Regions from separate parts of the Vreelandella sp. H-I2 genome, predicted to be linked through region 2. Evidence: predicted binding sites of a transcription regulator. Region 2 holds the regulator's gene; the other holds the start of a gene.
What was found. Region 2 encodes FNR, which switches genes on or off when oxygen is low (the NO sensors DNR and NnrR bind a similar motif). Its sites were predicted from a motif close to TTGATNTANATCAA; they were not measured.

Region 1 (4,754 bases), on a different contig from region 2:
AATGGTTCGTTCATTGATCAACGTGACATGCTGCTGCTCTTCGATGCGCCGCTGTAAGTATACGGCTGTGGCCAACTGGTCGGCTAGAATAGTCAGCAGCCGACGGGTGCTATCGTTGAGTCGCTCTTGCGGATACCACACTTCTAAGGTGCCTAGCAGCTTATCGCCAACGCTGATAGGTAACAATAAGCATTGCGACTGCTTGGTGGCGACCAGCTCCAGGGGGCGGGGATCGATCAGACAGGCATGGCAATCCTGATCGCGACAATACTCGGGCCGGGTACGCGAGTGGGTTTCCAGGACCGCCATTTCCCGTTGGTCGAAAGGGTCGTTCAGTGATAGTCGTATCGGCCCGATATCCAACAGCTTTTCCAGTTCGCGTAGCATGGGCGCTGCGCTTGAGCAGAGGTCGTTACCACCACCATAGAGTGAACGACTGGCATCATGCATGACTCGCAACGCCTGATTACTACGTTCAAGCTCCTCTTTTTTACGCGACACTTTGTCTTCCAGCGCAGCATAGCTAGAAGCCAACTCAGCAGACATATTGTTGAAGGTGTGGCCTAACAGGGCCAGCTCGTCGCTGCCACGAAGCTGTGAACGTGGCTTGAAGTTACGCTGTGCCGCCTCCCGGGCAAGTACCATGAGCTGGCGTAAGGGCACCACCAGATTGTGGCGAACATCGTAAAGCGCAATCAATACCATGATGGCGACCAGTACCAAGAAGAGCACTTGCATCATGCCCAGTAGGCGTACCTTGGCCTCAGTGCTCTGCTCTAGAAAGGTGACCAGGGTTTCGATGTCGCTAACCATCGCAACGATCATCACTTCGAGCGTATCAAGGTCCAATTCTTCAGAGGGTGAACTCTCCAACGCCGGACGTAGCGTAAATTGCCAGTAGGTGTGAATTTTCTCAAGTTGGCGTCGCCGCTCGTGACGATCATCAGCGGGAATGCTTTGTTCCAGGGTGGCGCCATGCAAACGCTGATCGAAACGGGTGATAAGTTCTTCAAGTTGCTCCTCGCTCGTCGCCTGCGGGGCATATTGTATGCGCTGCAAGGCGCCCATGATTTGATAGGCGTTCATGCGTAACGAACCGGCAACGTTAATGGCTGCGGCATCGCCACGTGTACCGTTGGACATGGTCATTGTGAGGAGAATGCTAATCAGGGCCATGCCGCTAATGGCTAGCAGCGAGGCTATAATACGAGCCACTAGGGAACGTTGAAGCAATTTCATGGCGATTCCGATAGCGCGTAAGAGGGAAGAGAGAGTGTCATTGTCTGCATCTTGATACGAGAGCTATTCCTTTATGGTTAGCCGGACTACCTCCAATGTTTTTTGACCTACAGCCAGGGTTTACCGACAATTCTGACATGACTTCCGATGTCTTCATACCCTCGTTGGGAAACGCCATGTCTTCGTCCATTCCGCCTCCGATGTTGGAGACATCCATTGAGCCGATAAATGGCTATCAGCATTTGGTCGCTATGCTGTTGGTGCCGTTGGCTAGCGCTCTGGCGGTGGCTAGCTGGACGCTCTACGCCTTGCTCGCGATTCATCCCGTCTATGGGATATTGCCATCGGCTAGTGGAACCCTGTTGGCTTGGCCAGCATGGCGCTTGGCCCGACGAGGTAATACTTGTAGCTTCATGCAATGGTGGCTGCTGGGGCTAGCGCTGGCCTTGGGCTGGTTCGGAGTGGCGAGCCAGCCGTGGGAATTTATGTTGATCGGTGCCGGCCTCGGTGTGGGTGGCGCCGTCATTGCCACCGGTATCGCTCACGCCGAAGGCTGGATGCCCGGTTGCCAGAAGCGCCTCCTGGCGGGGCTTTGCCTGGCTTTGCTAGCAGGGGTGGGGTTTTCCTTGCGAATGGAACCTTTGGTGGTCCAAGCGTATGGTTGGCGTGCTGCGCCGTTAAGTCTGTTAATTCCCCTGGCCATGGTGATGCTACTGTTATGGCTTTTCGTCGAGGCGCCCGCACGCATGAAAGTGGTTAGTGGCAAAACTCAGAATGCCGCTGGCACTGGTATGACGCCACCTGCTGAGTAACGGCAGACATCTCCTTACCCACATATTCATTAACCACGTATTCATTAACCAAAGTAACGATAAGGCCTCTTTCCATGACGATTGCGACGTTTGCCGATTTACTGCAAGAAGCTAGCAAACAAGTTAAGCCCCAGCGCCTGCTATTTGTGTTTGTGCGCGCAGAACTTCCCGATTTCCCCGATGACGAACAGCGCCGCCGCTTCGAGCAAGGAGAGGGTGGCGTATTGGTCCCGGTGATTTGTGTAGACAAACCATTAGATGAGCTGAGCAGCATGGCGGCCTTGGTCGAGGAGTCACGCCGTACCGAAATTGAATGGGATCTGGTGTTCGCTGCGGCAATGGACGACACGAAAGATGACGCTGAAATCGAGCGCCAACTCCAGCGCATCATGGAATCGTTACAAATGGGTAATATCACCTCGTTCATCGCTTTCGATCGTCACGGCGATGCGGTTAACGTTGGCTAGAGGTGGCTATGTTATGGAATACTATTTTCTTATCAAACAATTACATATGACCGCTGCAGCGCTGAGTATCACGCTTTTTGTGCTTCGCGCTTGGTGGTCAGTGCGGGAAAGTCCCCGTCTCAACGCACGTTGGGTGAAGGTATTGCCCCATATCATCGATACGGCGCTATTGGGATTAGGGGTAACCCTGATGCTGCTACTTTCCGTTTGGCCCTGGCAGCTTCCTTGGCTTGGCGCCAAACTGTTGGCGCTGCTGGCCTATATCGGTATCGGCACCATCGCGATTAAGCGCGGTTCAACGCCGCGGACGCGTGCCATCGCCGCGGTAGTGGCGGTTGCCGTCTTCGCTTATATGGTTGGGGCTGCCGTTCGTCACAGCCCCCTTTCCTGGCTGGCCTGAGCAGGCGCAGCCACTTTTCTTCTTTATTCTCGCTCTAGTGCCCGGTATGCCCGTTCGCTTCCCCACGCCCCAACTGAGCGAGTAATGCGAGGTCGATATCATCGTAGGCGATTACTCTACCGCCGTGGAGTTCGATGAATTTTGCGGCAAGCTCACGGCTCGAAAAGGGGGCTAAGGTATGTCCCATGCTGCCGCGCTGTTCATGCTCAATGACATACCAGGCGTCTTGCGCGAGGATGAAGGCGTCGTTCTCAGGGGCCGCCCAGGGCGTTACACCTATATCGTGCACGTAGGCGTGACGCAATTGAGTTTGGTTCTCGGGCTGCTGGAGGAAAACGAACATCTCCAGCGTGGAGCAGAATTTGCGCGCATCGCTATGATTCTCCATAAACGCTTGGCCCTTGGGGCCTTCAAATTCGTTGATAAACATGCCGCAGACATGGCAAATGTCTTCGTCGGTAATAGGCTGGGGTGGCGCCGCATCAGCGCTGTCGGCGGCATTGTTGCAGCCGACAAGCAGTAGCGAAACCAGAGCGATGATGGGCAGCAGAGCGGGCATAATAGTTCCTAAGTAACGGTAGTTAGGCGGGATGATGGTGGAAACGACGCATGGCTAATAGCAGGGGCGCCACGACCCAAGCCAACATAGCGAGGGGTGGCCAGGTGGGATGAAATGCACCCTGCCGGGCGATAGCGGAGATCCCGTTTTCAAGTTGGGTGGCGTCGAAGCCCGCTAGGTTGATCAAGCGAAAACTGTCGGTCGGGTTCAGTAGCATCAAATAGGGGAGCCAGTCGCCCCCTTGCTTGATTCCCACCAGTAGCGCGAGCAGCACCAGGTCGAATACCAGCACGAACAGAAACCATACCCCCAGCGCCAGCCCAGCAGCCCGGGCTTTCTCACTGACCGTCACGCTGATCAGGTAGGCGAAAGCCAAAAACACCCAACCCAACAGCACGCTACTGGCAATTAATCGCGCCAGGCCAGCGCTTAGCTCGAAAAGCGGAACGCCTTCAGCGCCAAAAGCAATCACAATTCCAGCGATACCGAAGCCGAGCAGTGTGGCGACGGCAAGAATCATCCCATGACCAAAAAACTTGCCAAATAATAGCGCCGAACGGCTTAAGGGGTAGGTGAGCAGCAGCAGCAAGGTGCCAGCCTCTTGCTCGCCGACAACAGCGTCGTAAGCCAACATTAGCGCGATCAGAGGAATCAGGAAAACTGCCAGGGTGGAGAGGCTGACCAGGGTGGTGGCCAATGACGTAAACCCAAGACCACCGCTTGCAGCAGCACCGACGTAGGCTATGCCCATTGCCAGAACGGCAAGTATCACGGTGATCGCGAGTACCCAGCGATTACGCAGGCCATCCTTGAACTCTTTGGCGGCAACGATAAACATAGACTTCATGCGCTGACTCCTGAATCCAGGGAAGCGGGACGAGTGGAAAAATGCGTATAGAGATGTTCAAGGGTGGGCGGTGATAGCTCGATATCCTCAATACCCGGCATGGCGGTTAACTGGCGTAGTACCCGCATCTTATCCTCTGCAGGTACGTTAACCTCCACACTGCGCTCGTTGAGAGGAATCGGCTCAAGCTGCATATCGGCCCAGAGCTGGGGCTGTTTTTCCAGCAAGGCGCCGTGAATACGAAACGTCAGCGGTAGCTTTGCGTCCGCCCGGAGTTGATTAAGGCTACCCAAAGCAAGGCGATGGCCCTTGCCCAGGATCAACGCACGGTCGATATAGGGTTCGATACCGGGCAGCACATGGGAAGACAGCAGCACGGTACAGCCGCTGTCTCGCAGCGCTTTCACAGCTTGGTAGAAGTCGCGGGTGG
Region 2 (4,754 bases):
TCGCGCTGGGGGCAGTGTGGGGCTGGCTACCCTGCGGGCTGGTTTACTCCATGCTGGCCTGGAGTTTAGCGATTTCCGACCCATTGCAAGGGGCACTGCTAATGGGCGCCTTTGGGCTTGGTACATTACCCGCGTTATTAGCGACTGGACTTGCTGCGCGCCAGTTAAGCCATCTCATACGTCACCCAGCAACACGCAGCGTGGCCGCGTTAACCATTATCACCTTTGCGCTTTGGCAGCTTTGGACCCTCACAGTGCATAATCTCCACTAATATGATATGGCTCAACGTTTACTAAGCCTCTGCACGCTAGGCTGGCCTTAATTTTAAAATGCCATCCCTAACGCCGGAGCACACCTTCATGCCCGTTCATGCCTCTGCGGCTTTCTCTACTGCATCAGCCCCTAAGCAGATAGTGTGGGATGAGGCCCTGCTGCGCCGCTACGATACCAGCGGACCGCGCTACACCTCCTATCCAACTGCACTGTCGTTTCATGACCAATTTACCCCTAGTGATTTGACCCAGGCGCTAGAGCGCAGCAATACCAGCAAGCGTTCACTCTCGCTGTATGTGCACATCCCTTTCTGCCGAAAAATCTGCTTCTACTGCGCCTGTAATAAAATCGCCACCAAGAATACCGCTCTGGCTGAACCCTACTTAGCCCGACTCGACCGCGAAATGGTACTGACCGCCCGCCGCTTAGATACCACACGGGCGGTTGAGCAGTTACATTGGGGAGGTGGTACACCGACATTTCTCAGCTTGAATCAGATGGGCGATCTGATTGATCGCCTGGATGCCCGTTTTGGGCTTTCGTCCTCTCACGATCGCGATTATGCGATTGAAATAGATCCTCGCGAAGCGGATGTATTTACCTTAAGGCACCTCCAGTCGTTGGGATTTAACCGCATCAGCCTGGGCGTGCAGGACTTAAGCCCGCTGGTGCAGAAAGCCATTAATCGCATTCAGCCTCGGATACTCACCGAAACGCTGATGGATGAAGCGCATCGATTGGGTTTTAGGTCTTTGAATCTTGATTTGATTTATGGCCTGCCGTTTCAAACTGAAAAGAGCTTTGCTGACACCTTGCGCCAGGTAATTGAGCTGAACCCCGCACGGCTTTCTGTGTTTAATTACGCCCATATGCATGAGCGCTTTCCCCCTCAGCGGCGCATTAATGTCGATGACTTGCCAGGAGGCGAAGAGAAGCTGGCGATTCTTCGTACCACTATTGAAATGCTCACCGCGGCGGGTTATGTGCATATCGGTATGGATCACTTTGCCCGTACTGACGACAGCTTAGCCGTTGCCCAGCGTGAAGGCTCGCTACAGCGTAACTTTCAAGGCTACTCCAGCCACGCCCAGTGTGACTTAATTGGTCTTGGCGTTTCGGCGATTTCTCGCATTGATGATATCTATGCGCAAAATCCTAGTGATCTGACACGCTACGAAGCGTCGCTGGATCAGGGGCAGCTTGCCACGGTGCGTGGCATACGCTTAAGCGATGACGACCTGATCCGGCGGGACGTGATTGAGCGGCTGATGTGCGATATGCGTATTGATTTGGCCACGGTTAGTCAACGCTGGAACATTGATGCTCCGCGCTACTTTGCGCCAGCACTTGAACATCTGCGAAGCGCCGAGCAAGATGGTCTGCTAACGCGAAGCGGCGATCAACTAAGCGCTACCCCCATGGGCCGACTGCTCATTCGCCATATAGCGATGGCGTTTGATGCTCACCTGCCGCAGCAAACGGGCCAAGGCTACTCAAAGATTGTTTAATAATCTTTAAGCAGGCATGCCATAGCGACTATAATAAGTAAGGTTTTTCTAATCGATAAGCGGCACTCACTTAAGGAGCAACGCATGCTGGAATCCATGAGCCCCAGACGCTCGCTACTCCACGAAGCTCGCTGCCAAACCTGCAGTTTGAGTTCACTGTGCTTGCCGCTTGCCCTTGAACTGGACGACATGGGACAGTTCGATGCCATTATTCGCCGCCGTGCGCCGCTGAAAAAAGGCGCGCTACTGTTTCGCCAGGGAGATGCCTTTACCAGTGTTTATGCGGTACGTTCGGGCAGCCTTAAACAAGTCACATCAGAGGGGAACGGCAGCGAGCAACTGACCAATTTCTATCTACCTAGTGAATTGGTCGGGCTGGATGGGATTGATGAAGAGCACTATCCCGGGAGCGTAATCGCCCTGGAAACGACCACGGTTTGCGAAATCCCCTTTGACCGCCTGGATTTACTGTCAGAAGAGCTGCCCGAACTACGTGGCCAGTTGTATCGCAGCATGAGCAAAGAATTACGCGACGACCGGCGCATGATGCGCCTGTTATCACGTAAAACCGCCGACCAGCGGCTGGCAAGCTTTTTGATTACGCTTTCAGATCGTTTTCGTCGGCGGGGTTACTCGCCTTACAGCTTTCGACTTTCAATGCCCAGAGCTGATATCGGCAACTACCTCGGGCTGGCGGTGGAAACGGTCAGCCGCATCTTAAGCCGCCTTCAGCAGCAAAATGTAGTGGCGGTTTCGGGGCGAGAGGTTAATATCCTCGACATGCAGCGTTTGATAACTCTCACCGAAGAAGAACAGCAAACGGTTAGCTGACGTTAAACGCCTGGATTCGCCCGGCCAGTAACTCTGCCTGCTTGGCCTCTAAACCTGCAAAATCGAACAGATTGCGGTCTGCCAGTTGGGAAGGCGCGATATTAGTGACGGCTTTAAACATGCTTTCCAGGCGGCCGGGGAACTTTTTATCCCATTCAGCGAGCATCTCTTTTACCACTTGGCGCTGCATATTAGGCTGGGAACCACAAAGATTGCAGGGAATAATCGGGAATTCCATCAACCGAGAAAACTCGGCAATATCCGCCTCTTTACAATAAGCCAAAGGCCGAATGACGATATTCTTGCCATCATCGGAGAGCAGCTTGGGCGGCATCGCTTTCAGGTTGCCCCCAAAGAACATATTGAGAAACAGCGTTTCAAGAATATCTTCGCGATGGTGACCCAAAGCAATTTTATTGGCGCCTATCTCTTCTGCAAAGCCATACAGCGAGCCGCGCCGCAGGCGTGAACAGAGCGCACAGGTGGTTTTGCCTTCTGGGGTTTTCTCCTTTACAACCGAGTAGGTATCACGTTCGACAATATGATATTCAACGCCCTGCTTATCCAGGTAACTAGGCAGCACGTGCTCGGGAAATCCCGGCTGCTTTTGGTCTAAATTGACCGCCAGCAGTGAAAAGTTGATCGGTGCATTGCGCTGCAAGTTGCGCAAAATCTCCAGCATCGTGTAGCTATCTTTACCACCGGAGAGGCATACCATGACGCGATCGCCTTCATTGATCATTTGGTAATCAATAATCGCATTGCCCACTTCTCGGCGCAGACGCTTTTGCAACTTGTTAAATTCACGCTTCTGCTTGGCGTCAGCCAGCTCTGGCTGGCCTTGCGCCGGAGCAGCGGGGGCGGCTGCTAAAGTATCAAGGTGAGCAGGGTCAAAATGATTGAGAGATTGCATGGTATAGGCACTGCCGAGTGTGAAAGGCGCTAGAGCGGAAAAAGTAGGCGCTATTCTAACAACACTCAGCGCCCGACCCAACTTTCTGTCTCTAAGAATCCTCTGTCTCTAAGTGCCCTCTGTCTCTAAGCGGCCTCAGCCATCGTGCGCTGCAGCCGCATATAGAGTAGTGCGCTGGCTGTCGCCTCGCCTAACACACTCTGCATCCCCAAGGCGGGAACTTTCCAGCACGTCAGCGCCTGAGCAAAGCTGCTGGGCGCGTCAATCTCTGGATGCAAGCGACGCAGTCGGCGTTGATGCAGCTTCGCCACATCGATCTGGGCATTAGGTAGTGAAAAGCCCAACTGCTTACTCAGTAGCGCATTCAATGCGCTAATACGCTGCTCTAATTTCCAGCCGATAATCGGTCGATTGCCAATGAATTCCACTAACGCGCTTAAGTTATCCCTGTTAGGTGGCATTACTTCCCCAGCTTGGCATAGCAAGTGGTGACGGCGCAGCGTTGCACTCTCGGGCTGCCTCGCACAGCCTAAGGTGATTACAAAAGCGCGACTGGTACGCACTTGCTGTTGGCTCATCGCCACCGCCGCCAAGCTAATCACTGGTGAAGTGGGTGTAGGCATTGCAGTGCAGGCAAGCGCTACTAGCTCTTCACCCATATAGGGCTGAAACAGCCAGGCATAGGGAGAGTCCGCACAGCGTCGCCGGTCACTCTCACGACGCATTAGGGTACGCAGCGAGCCACTAAATAACGCCACGTGCCGATCTAACAGCCGCATTCCGCTCACGAATACTCCAAATGGTAACGATGCGAAAGCCGCTGTTTAAAGTCTTTGACAATATGCAGCGCCTCACGTAATAGGTCACGTTCGAGCGAAGAGAGGGTTTGCACCACGACACGATTGGTGCGATTCGTCTCTTGCGGCGTACTAGGCGTCTCCAGGGCGGCAAGCTGCTGCCTAAGACGTAGTTCGGTAAAGAGCGCCAACGCCTCACCCAGGTCCTCGGCAAAACGACGATCCAAACGGCCATCTGCAGCCAGAGCGTCAAGGCGGTCGAGGGTCGAGGTGGCTTTGATACGCCGCTCAAGCGCCATGGTGCGCACGCCATGCACGATGGGGAAAATACCGCCTTTCTTAATATCGATACCGTGTTGTGGCTTTTTCAGCGAGCCAAACAGGGTCAGCGGCGTCGAAAAACGCAGTGCTGTTCGGGCAAAATACGAGAG

Region 1: a site for FNR is predicted at 1,342-1,355, ahead of ACUVOF_RS09380 (type IV pili methyl-accepting chemotaxis transducer N-terminal domain-containing protein). Genes of this name have one in related genera too.

What each region holds. Positions count from the first base shown of each region.
Region 1 covers NZ_JBRAMC010000003.1:311,813-316,566, forward strand. The annotation lists gene ACUVOF_RS09380 (type IV pili methyl-accepting chemotaxis transducer N-terminal domain-containing protein) at 1-1,239, opposite strand, end outside; gene ACUVOF_RS09385 (hypothetical protein) at 1,416-2,051, shown strand; gene ACUVOF_RS09390 (ribonucleotide reductase subunit alpha) at 2,126-2,518, shown strand; gene ACUVOF_RS09395 (SirB2 family protein) at 2,532-2,918, shown strand; gene ACUVOF_RS09400 (nitrous oxide reductase accessory protein NosL) at 2,953-3,477, opposite strand; gene ACUVOF_RS09405 (ABC transporter permease) at 3,500-4,324, opposite strand; gene ACUVOF_RS09410 (ABC transporter ATP-binding protein) at 4,321-4,754, opposite strand, start outside.
Region 2 covers NZ_JBRAMC010000002.1:167,245-171,998, reverse strand. The annotation lists gene ACUVOF_RS05365 (sulfite exporter TauE/SafE family protein) at 1-272, shown strand, start outside; gene hemN (oxygen-independent coproporphyrinogen III oxidase) at 361-1,782, shown strand; gene fnr (fumarate/nitrate reduction transcriptional regulator Fnr) at 1,867-2,613, shown strand; gene ttcA (tRNA 2-thiocytidine(32) synthetase TtcA) at 2,606-3,526, opposite strand; gene ACUVOF_RS05345 (DNA polymerase III subunit epsilon) at 3,652-4,305, opposite strand; gene ACUVOF_RS05340 (DUF294 nucleotidyltransferase-like domain-containing protein) at 4,311-4,754, opposite strand, start outside.